DNA from 4 places in the Pseudarthrobacter quantipunctorum genome. Region 1 is predicted to be linked to each of the others. Evidence: riboswitches for the same ligand, from Rfam matches in the RefSeq annotation. Region 1 holds a riboswitch; each other region holds the start of a gene.

Region 1 (2,193 bases):
TCCACACGGACACCCGGTGCTCCACCACAACCAGCGTGGCACCGGTTTTGTCCAGGCAGCGGCCCACGGCGTCGCGGACTTCCAGCACACCTGCCGGGTCCAGGTTTGCAGTGGGCTCGTCAAGCAGGATCAGGCCCGGACGCATGGCGAGGATCCCTGCCAGCGCCAGGCGCTGTTTTTGCCCGCCGGAGAGGGCAGACGTCGGATGGTCCAGCGGCAGGTGGGAGAGCCCGACGTCGTCCAGCGCCTCGTGCACGCGGGCCCAAATGGCGTCGCGGGGCACGGCGAGGTTTTCGGCGCCGAAGGCGACGTCATCGCCAACGCGGGAGAGGACCACCTGCGTCTCCGGGTCCTGCTGCATCAGTCCGGCCCGGCCGCGCTGCTCCCGGGGCACGGCGCCGTCAACCAGCAGCGAGCCCGTCTCGTCGGAGTCCCCGGCGTCGCCGCCGTCGTCGTTTATGTCCCCCAGCACCCCTGCCAGGGCGTGGAGGAGCGTGGACTTGCCGGCACCGGAAGGTCCCAGGAGAAGCACCCGCTCCCCCGGGCGGATCTCCAGGTCGAGGGCACGCACGGCCGGTTTGGTGCGCCCTGCATGGCGCCAGCCCCAGCCGCGGGCCGTGACGGCAGCCGGACGCACCGCGACGGATGCCTCATGCCGCGAAAGGGCGCCCATCAGGAAAAGACGGGCTCCGTTGCCGCCTTGCGTGATGCAAAGGAGCTCAGCACACCGGTCCTGGCCAGGCCGCGGGTGGCAACCCAGGACAGTGCCCCGGCGATGATGGCGCCGGAGATGGCGGTGAAGATGATGTACGCCAGCTTGTCGCCGGCGGCGTAGGCGATGTTCCAGCCCCACGGTGCGAACGAGTCGTTCAGGCCGCAGAAAAGACCGGCGGCAGCGCCTGCCAGCAGGGCTACGGGCAGGTTGAACTTCCGGTACACGAAGATGGCGAAGATGATCTCCGCGCCAAGGCCCTGCACGAACCCGGAGAACAGTACGGACGCCCCGTACTGGGAGCCCATGAGCAGTTCACCGGTGGCGGCCACCGTCTCGCAGAAGAGCGCAGCGCCGGGCTTGCGGATAATAAGCATGCCCAGAACGGCCGGAATCATCCAGCCGCCGGCGATCAGGCCGGTCAGGGGCGGGTAGACGGCGTTCATGGGTCCGGAGACTGCGGCGGCCCCCTGGGACCAGGCCCAGAAGATGACGCCGCCGGCGACGGCGATGAGGGCCGCCACCACGATGTCCACGACGCGCCAGGACTTGCCGGCGGTTTTCTTGACTGCTGTTGTTGCCATGTGGTCCTCCTGAGGAACAGGAGGGGAAAGTGGGCGCGGTTTCCGGCACTGCTGCCGCTGCGCGCACTTCGAGAACTCGACTCCCTTGCGCCGGTACTAACCGGATCAGGTTCGAGGGTCTGCGGCTGTCCGCACTCTCAGCGCCCACCTGCGGTCCCTGGCATGGCCAGTGATGCCGACGGCGGCGCTCCCCTGTCGTTGAATGATTCTGTTGGTGAAATATTCGCCCTGTTGGGCGTGGTTCAGTTTACCGCAGGGAGGGGTAGATTGTGGGCCATGACTGCGAATCCACCAGATATGACCGGGTACGATCCGGATTCCCATGCTGCCCAGCCGGAGGGATCCCTGGAAGCACTGATCGCCCGGATTGAGGCGGAGGTCCGGGAGCTGCAGTTTCCCGGCTTCTCCATGGACGACGCCCTGAACCTGGGGCTGCTCCTGGTGGAGTTGGGCAAGGAGCGCGGGCTGCCCATCGCCATCGACATCAGCAAGGGCGAGCAGGTCCTCTTCCACGCTGCCCTGCCGGGGGCAACGCCGGACAACGGGCACTGGATCGGGGCCAAGAAGCGGACCGCCGCCCGTTACGAGGTCCCTTCCCTGCTGGTGGGGCTGCGCGCCAGGGTTCAAGGAGGACGGATCGAGGACAACGCCTGGTTCGACCAAACCCGCTATGCCGCGCACGGCGGCTCCTTCCCGCTCTACGTCACCGGAGTGGGTGCCGTGGCAACCGTCACCGTGTCCGGTTTACCGCAGGTGCAGGACCATGACCTGGTGGTCGAGGCCCTCCGTGACATCCTCAGGCAGGCAAGCGCGGACTGACGCGGGGACGCCGTGGGCGCATGGCGTCCCCGGCATGGACACCCCCGAGGCGGCGGGAGTACATTCGAGCCGAGTGGC
Region 2 (2,193 bases), 1.6 Mb from region 1:
TGGCGGGGAGAAGGTAGTCCTGCCCTTCGTGGAGCACGCAGAGGAGCAGCAGGCGAAGCCTGCCCTTACCCTGGACCGCCTTGCCGCGGCCTTCGCCCACCTGGGCGAGGCCGCTCCAGCGGCGGAAACGCCGGCCGAAACGGCAGTGGAAACGCCGGCTGAAATGCCGGCAGGGCAGCCGGCCCGGCGCGAGGCCGAAGAGGCTGCGCGCCAGGCCCTCCAGCCCGAACGGGACAGGGAGCCGCGGGAAGCTGAAACTGGCCGGCAGCAGCGGCCGGCGCCTGCTGCAGCGGAGAAGGACTACTCGGACCACACGCTGGAGCAGTCGCGCCCGCGCAGGGCACGCCGCAACCGCAGTGCCAGCCGCGCGCAGGGAGCCGCCAACGAGACCTCGGTCCAGCAGCATGACAATGTTCCTGCCGCCGCGGCCGGGCATTCCCATGCAGCCAAGGCACCGGCAACAGGCCAGGCGGGTGCTTCCAAGCCGGCCAGCAGCAAGCCGTCGGATGCACCGATTATCCTCGGTGTCGGGGTTCCTGCCTCAGAGCTGTAGCAACTGGAGATCCAGCAACCGGATCTCCAGCAGCGGGAGTAGTCATTGACCGGATGCCCGGCCAGCCACAGGAAGTGGCCGGCCGGGCATCCGTTGCTTAAGGGCGCGCGTTCAATCCGCCGTTCAAACTGCGCGTTCCACCCAGCGCCGGTCGCACTGTGTCACCTTCAGCCCGCGGACCGCAAAAAAGCTACGCTAGGGAACCGACACGGGGTGCCGCGCAGAGAGCCGGCTGAGATCCAGACCCGTTGAACCTGTCCGGCTAGCACCGGCGAAGGGATGTCTCTTGTCTTCCACTCTCGCAATGCCCACTGCCTTCTTCCAGGGCACACCTGCGCTTTCTTCTCCATTTGCTGCTGCTTCTGCCCCTGGAGCGCAGGCCGGCCAGTACCGCGACGTGCCCCGGGTCCTGGCCATCGCCGGTTCCGACCCCTCCGGCGGGGCCGGCATCCAGGCGGACCTGAAAAGCATCGCAGCCCACGGCGGCTACGGAATGGCCGCCATCACCGCACTCACAGCGCAGAACACCCGCGGCGTGCGCGGCGTCCATGTTCCCCCCGCAGCCTTCCTCACCCAGCAGCTCGATGCCGTCAGTGACGACATCAGCATCGACGCCGTAAAAATCGGGATGCTGGGCGACGCCGCGGTGATCGAAGCTGTCCGGGCCTGGCTCGAAAAGGTGCGTCCCGGCGTCGTGGTGCTGGACCCGGTCATGGTGGCCACCAGCGGTGACCGGCTGCTCCAGGAATCCGCCGAGGCCGCGCTTCGCGGCCTGCTGCCGCTGGCGGACCTCATCACGCCCAACCTGGCTGAACTCGCCATGCTGGTAGGCGGCGAGGTGCAGGAGACCTGGGAAGGTGCCCTGGAGCAGGGACACCGGCTCTCGGCAGCCACCGGGGCAACGGTGCTCGTTAAGGGAGGGCACCTGGCGGGGGATCAGTGCCCCGATGCGCTGGTCGATGCCGGCGGCAGGCTGAACCAGGACGTGGTGGTGGTTCCGGGACAGCGCGTGGCAACGCGCAACAGCCACGGCACCGGCTGTTCACTCTCGGCAGCGATGGCCACAGTCCAGGCACGGCTGGGCGACTGGGAGGCCACCCTCCGCGAGGTCAAGCCCTGGCTGGCCGGGGCGCTGGAGGCCTCGGAAACCCTGGAGGTGGGGACGGGCAACGGACCTGTGCACCACTTCCACCACGTGCCGGCGGTGCGCGGGGAGGGCAGCTTCGCTGCACAGCTGTGGGCGGACGCCAGGAAGGACCTGGCGGACATCTACGCGCTGGACTTCATCCGCGGACTGGTTTCGGGCAGCCTGCCGGAGAAGGATTTTGCCTACTACCTCGCCCAGGATGCCATCTACCTCAACGGCTACTCGCGGGTGCTCGCGCGGACCAGTGCCCTGGCACCCACCGAGGCAGAGCAGCTCTTCTGGGCACGTTCCGCGGCGCAATGCCTGGAGGTCGAGTCTGAGCTGCACCGGTCATGGCTCAGTACGCGGACCGTTGAGCCGCAGCTGGGACCTGTCACCAAGTCCTACGTGGACCATCTGGCCGCTGCGTCGGCCTCCGGCAGTTACGCCGTCCTGGCCGCAGCCGTCCTGCCCTGCTTCTGGCTGTACGCCGAGGTGGGCGCAACGCTGCACG
Region 3 (2,193 bases), 1.2 Mb from region 1:
AGCAGCTCAAGCTCGGCGACGGCGGGCACAAGCACCTGCGCGTCGCGGAGAAGCTGGTACACGCCCCCGGCAGACACCGCCCCCGCGCTGGAGCCTGCGTCCCTTCCCAGCGCGTCCTCACGCTGGGTTGCCCCGACCACCACGGTTCCGTCCTGCCTGGGGACGATATACACGGGGGTCCCGCGGACCAGCCCACGGACAGTTGAGGCCACCAGTGGCCGCAGGTGGGCAGGTACTGCGAGCCGCAGGATGTCCCCGTACACCGGCCGCAGTGGAAGGTGCAGGCCCGCCGGCAGTCCTGCAAGTTCCGCGGCGTGCAGTCCGTTGGCCACCACCGTCTCCCCGGCCAGGACGGTCCCACCGCCCTCCAGGACTGCTCCGGCAACGGCGCCGTCCTTCCAGAGCAGGCCGGCTGCCGTGTCCGGCACCGCGTATCCGTCGACGGCGCCCGGCACATGACTTCGGTTGCCTGCCGTCCCGCCGGCATGCCGGGCCAACGCGCGGCGGAGGCAAACCACCAGCAGCCTGGGATCCACCTGGTGGTCCGCCGGGGTATCCAGCGCACAGGCAATGCCCGGGCTCAGCAGGGGCTCGCGCTGCCGGGCCTCGCGGATGGTGAGCGGTTCAACCGTGAGCCCGTGGGACAGCTGGACGGCACGCAGATCCAGCAGAGCCCGCCTGTCCGCGGCGTCGGCACCCACGGCCAGGGTCGGCGTCGTAAGATATCCCGGATCCGAACCCGCGGCCGAGGCGAGGTCCGCGGCGAAACCCGGCCAGCGGGCGGAGGCGTCGAGCATGAGTTCCAGGAGGTCCTCCTCCTGGTAGTGCAGCTCGCTCACCGGTGCAAGCATCCCCGCGGCAGCCCAGCTGGCTCCCGAGCCCGGGACGTCATCGATCACCACCACCGAACGGCCCGAACGCCTCGCCTCCCAGGCGATGCCGTGGCCCACCGCTCCCCCGCCGATCACGGCAACATCCGCCGTGATCGCGGAGCCGGGAGCAGGGCGGCCGGTAACGTCATGCGCGTGAGGCATCGATTGTCTCCTTCCCTACGCCGGTATTAACCGGATCAGGTCAAGCGGTCGGCTCTGACGCCCTCTCAGCCCGGCGCTTTGTGACAGCTGCCGCGGCTCCCGCAGTACGAGCCCAGTGTAGAGGAACTAGGCTGGCTCCCATGAATGTGTCCCACCCGCCTGCCGCCGCTTCCCGTCCGTCCGGTACAGACGCCTTTATCAATGCGGAAGGCAGTGCCGGGCTCCACAATGCGCGCCTGTATCTCTGCACGGATGCGCGCCGCCGCCAGGGCGACTTCGAACAGTTCGTGGATGCCGCGTTCGCGGGCGGCGTGGACATCATCCAGCTCCGGGACAAATCCATCGAAGCCGCCGAGGAGCTGGAACTCCTGGCCGTCCTGAAGGAGGCAGCGGTCCGCCACGGCAGGCTGTGGGCAGTAAACGACCGCGCGGACGTTGCTGTGCTCTCCGGCGCCCCGGTCTTCCACATCGGCCAGAAAGACCTTCCCCTCAAGGCAGCCCGGACGCTGCTGAACGGGAACGCCGCAATTGGCCTGTCCAGCCACAGCCCTGACCAGGTGGACGCCGCCCTGGCCGCTGCCGCCGGCCCCGCCGCACTCGACTACTTCTGCGTGGGCCCCCTGTGGGCAACACCCACCAAGCCCGGCCGCGCCGCCGTCGGCCTGGACCTGGTGAAGCATGCGGCCGCCGCCTCCGCGGCGCAGGGGCAGGGAAAGCCCGACGGCGGCGTGCCCTGGTTCGCGATCGGCGGGATTGACCACGGCAACGTGGAGCAAGTGGTGGCGGCCGGTGCCAGCAGGATCGTTGTGGTCCGGGCCATCACGGAAGCCGATGATCCGGCAGCAGCCGCCGCATCGCTGCTCGGCGCCCTGGACGCTGCCCGCCCCTGACGCGGAGCCGGATCTGCGGCGCATTCTGTGCCCGGCACCGTGCATAATTTACGAAATTCGGGCTACGCTGATTTTCGTGTCACATCATCGGCTGGCCCCCAATGTCCACGAGCACACCAACGCCCTCGAGGCTGCACTCAGCGCCCTGCGGACGGAGCTTGAGCTGCCGAACGAGTATCCAAAAGATGCCGTGAAGGACGCCGAGGCCGCGGTGTCGGCACTGCAGCTGCCAGCCCATGACCTCACCGGCATCGACTTCATTACCATCG
Region 4 (2,193 bases), 1.5 Mb from region 1:
CTGCGTGAGCTCGGCGAGGGTGTCCAGCTCGGCAAACTGGGCTGCGTCGTTGGCATCGGCTGTTGCCCCTGGCCGCAGCCCGTCGCCCAGGGAAAACGCGACGTCGTACCTCGCGAAAATCTCGCAGAGTTCGTCGAAGTGTGTGTAGAGGAAGTTCTCCCGGTGGTGCGCCAGGCACCACCCGGCCATGATCGATCCGCCACGGGACACGATGCCGGTGACCCGGTTGGCGGTCAGGGGAACGTACCGGAGCAGCACGCCGGCATGGATGGTCATGTAGTCGACGCCCTGCTCGCACTGCTCGATCACGGTGTCACGGAAGATCTCCCATGTCAGGGCGTTGGCTTCGCCGTTGACCTTCTCCAGGGCCTGGTAGATGGGGACGGTGCCGATGGGAACCGGGGAGTTGCGGATGATCCATTCCCGGGTGGTGTGGATGTCATCCCCGGTGGAGAGGTCCATGACGGTGTCTGCGCCCCACCGGGTTGCCCACTGCAGTTTGTCCACCTCTTCGGCGATTGAACTGATGACCGAGGAGTTGCCGATGTTGGCGTTGATTTTCACCAGGAAGGCCTTGCCGATGATCATCGGCTCGGATTCCGGGTGGTTGATGTTGCTGGGGATGATGGCCCGGCCCGCGGCCAGTTCGCTGCGGACCAGTTCAACATCGCAGTTCTCGCGCAGCGCCACGAAGCGCATCTCCGGGGTGATCACTCCTTGCCGCGCGTAGTGCATCTGGGTGACGGTCCTGCCGTCGACGGCGCGGCGGGGCACCGGAGCTGCTCCTTTCCACTCTGCGCTGGCGGCGCCGCGGCGCACAGCCGAGCGGCCGTCGTCGAGCAGGTTCCTTTCCCTGCCGCTGTACGCTTCCGTGTCTGCCCGTGCTTCGATCCAGTCCTTGCGGACAGGAGGAAGGCCTTGAACGGGGTCGCTCCCCGGACCGGCGGTCCGGTAGGTCCGGAACGGCTGGTTTGGCACGCCGTTGGGTGACGGTTCCAACCTGATTTCGGTCACGGGAACGCGGATCCCGTTCCCGGCGTCCTCGAGGTATGCCAGGGAGTGGGGTTTCAGGGATTGCGTTACGGGGGGCTGGTTGCCGGCAGGACCGGCACCCGGGTTGTTGAGGGCAGGGTTCAGCTGCTGATTGGGTGTACTCAAGGAATACTCACTTCCTTCGCCGGCATTACCCGGACAGGTTCGACGGTCGCAGGCTGCGTCAGCCCGATCTCAGCCCCTGCAGGGGCACCCGTGTGGTCAGGATGAAAGCTACCACACGCCTTGAAGCGGGGCTTGTCACATCACGCGGTGCTAGCCTGTCCCGGCGGGAAAGAGGCAAATTCATGGCAGAAATTATCGAGTTCACGGGGACGGTCCTGACCGGGCCGGGCACTGAGCAGCACGGGCTCTGGTCCGTTGGCGGTCGGCTGACGTTCCGCCGGCCGGCAAAGGCCCCGGACAGGATTCTGGCGGGATGGGTGCTGCCTGGCTTTGTGGATGCGCACTGCCACATCGGGCTGGGTGCGGGCGGGCCGGTGGATGCTTTGACTGCCGAAGAACAGGCACGGACGGACCTGGACGCCGGCACCCTGCTGGTCCGCGACGCAGGTTCCCCTGCGGATACCCGATGGCTGCAGGGCAGGAACGACGTCCCGGTGCTGATCCGAGCCGGCCGCCACGTTGCGCGCACGCGGCGGTACCTGCGGGGGTTCGCTGAGGAAGTGGAACCGGACGGCCTGGTGGAAGCTGTGCGTAAGCAGGCCAGGGAAGGTGACGGTTGGGTCAAGCTTGTGGGGGACTGGATTGACCGCGACGCCGGCGACTTGGCGCCTTCGTTTCCTGCCGCCGTCGTCCGTGACGCCGTCCACGCCGCCCATGATGAGGGCGCACGCGTTACGGCGCACTGCTTCGCGGAAGAGACGCTCGACGACGTGCTGGACGCCGGCATCGACTGCGTGGAGCACGCCACAGGCCTCCTGCCGCGGCACCTGCCCCGGTTCGTCGAGCAGGAGGTGCCCATTGTGCCCACCCTGGTCAACATCGCCACCTTTCCCGACATTGCAGCGCAGGCTTTACCCAAGTTCCCGCGCTATGCGGCGCATATGCGTTCATTGTGGGAACGCCGGGAGGAACGGGTGCTTGAGGCGTTCGAGGCAGGCGTGCGGATCTACGCCGGGACCGACGCCGGCAGCGTGA

The links. Region 1 has a riboswitch for thiamine pyrophosphate ahead of WHH00_RS00340 (ECF transporter S component). Riboswitches for the same ligand answer to the same signal wherever they lie in the genome.
Region 2: it holds a riboswitch for thiamine pyrophosphate, as region 1 does, so the genes downstream of both, thiD (bifunctional hydroxymethylpyrimidine kinase/phosphomethylpyrimidine kinase) here and WHH00_RS00340 (ECF transporter S component) in region 1, are expected to answer to the same signal.
Region 3: it holds a riboswitch for thiamine pyrophosphate, as region 1 does, so the genes downstream of both, WHH00_RS05920 (FAD-dependent oxidoreductase) here and WHH00_RS00340 (ECF transporter S component) in region 1, are expected to answer to the same signal.
Region 4: it holds a riboswitch for thiamine pyrophosphate, as region 1 does, so the genes downstream of both, thiC (phosphomethylpyrimidine synthase ThiC) here and WHH00_RS00340 (ECF transporter S component) in region 1, are expected to answer to the same signal.

What each region holds. Positions count from the first base shown of each region.
Region 1 is NZ_CP148033.1:77,974-80,166, reverse strand. Features, by position in the region: gene WHH00_RS00345 (ABC transporter ATP-binding protein) at 1-673, opposite strand, end outside; gene WHH00_RS00340 (ECF transporter S component) at 673-1,296, opposite strand; TPP riboswitch at 1,361-1,500, opposite strand; gene WHH00_RS00335 (heme-degrading domain-containing protein) at 1,573-2,115, shown strand.
Region 2 is NZ_CP148033.1:1,693,490-1,695,682, forward strand. Features, by position in the region: gene WHH00_RS07780 (Rne/Rng family ribonuclease) at 1-553, shown strand, start outside; TPP riboswitch at 753-850, shown strand; gene thiD (bifunctional hydroxymethylpyrimidine kinase/phosphomethylpyrimidine kinase) at 858-2,193, shown strand, end outside.
Region 3 is NZ_CP148033.1:1,280,455-1,282,647, reverse strand. Features, by position in the region: gene WHH00_RS05920 (FAD-dependent oxidoreductase) at 1-1,034, opposite strand, end outside; TPP riboswitch at 1,030-1,147, opposite strand; gene thiE (thiamine phosphate synthase) at 1,175-1,924, shown strand; gene WHH00_RS05910 (RNB domain-containing ribonuclease) at 2,001-2,193, shown strand, end outside.
Region 4 is NZ_CP148033.1:1,607,616-1,609,808, forward strand. Features, by position in the region: gene thiC (phosphomethylpyrimidine synthase ThiC) at 1-1,158, opposite strand, end outside; TPP riboswitch at 1,153-1,260, opposite strand; gene WHH00_RS07355 (amidohydrolase family protein) at 1,341-2,193, shown strand, end outside.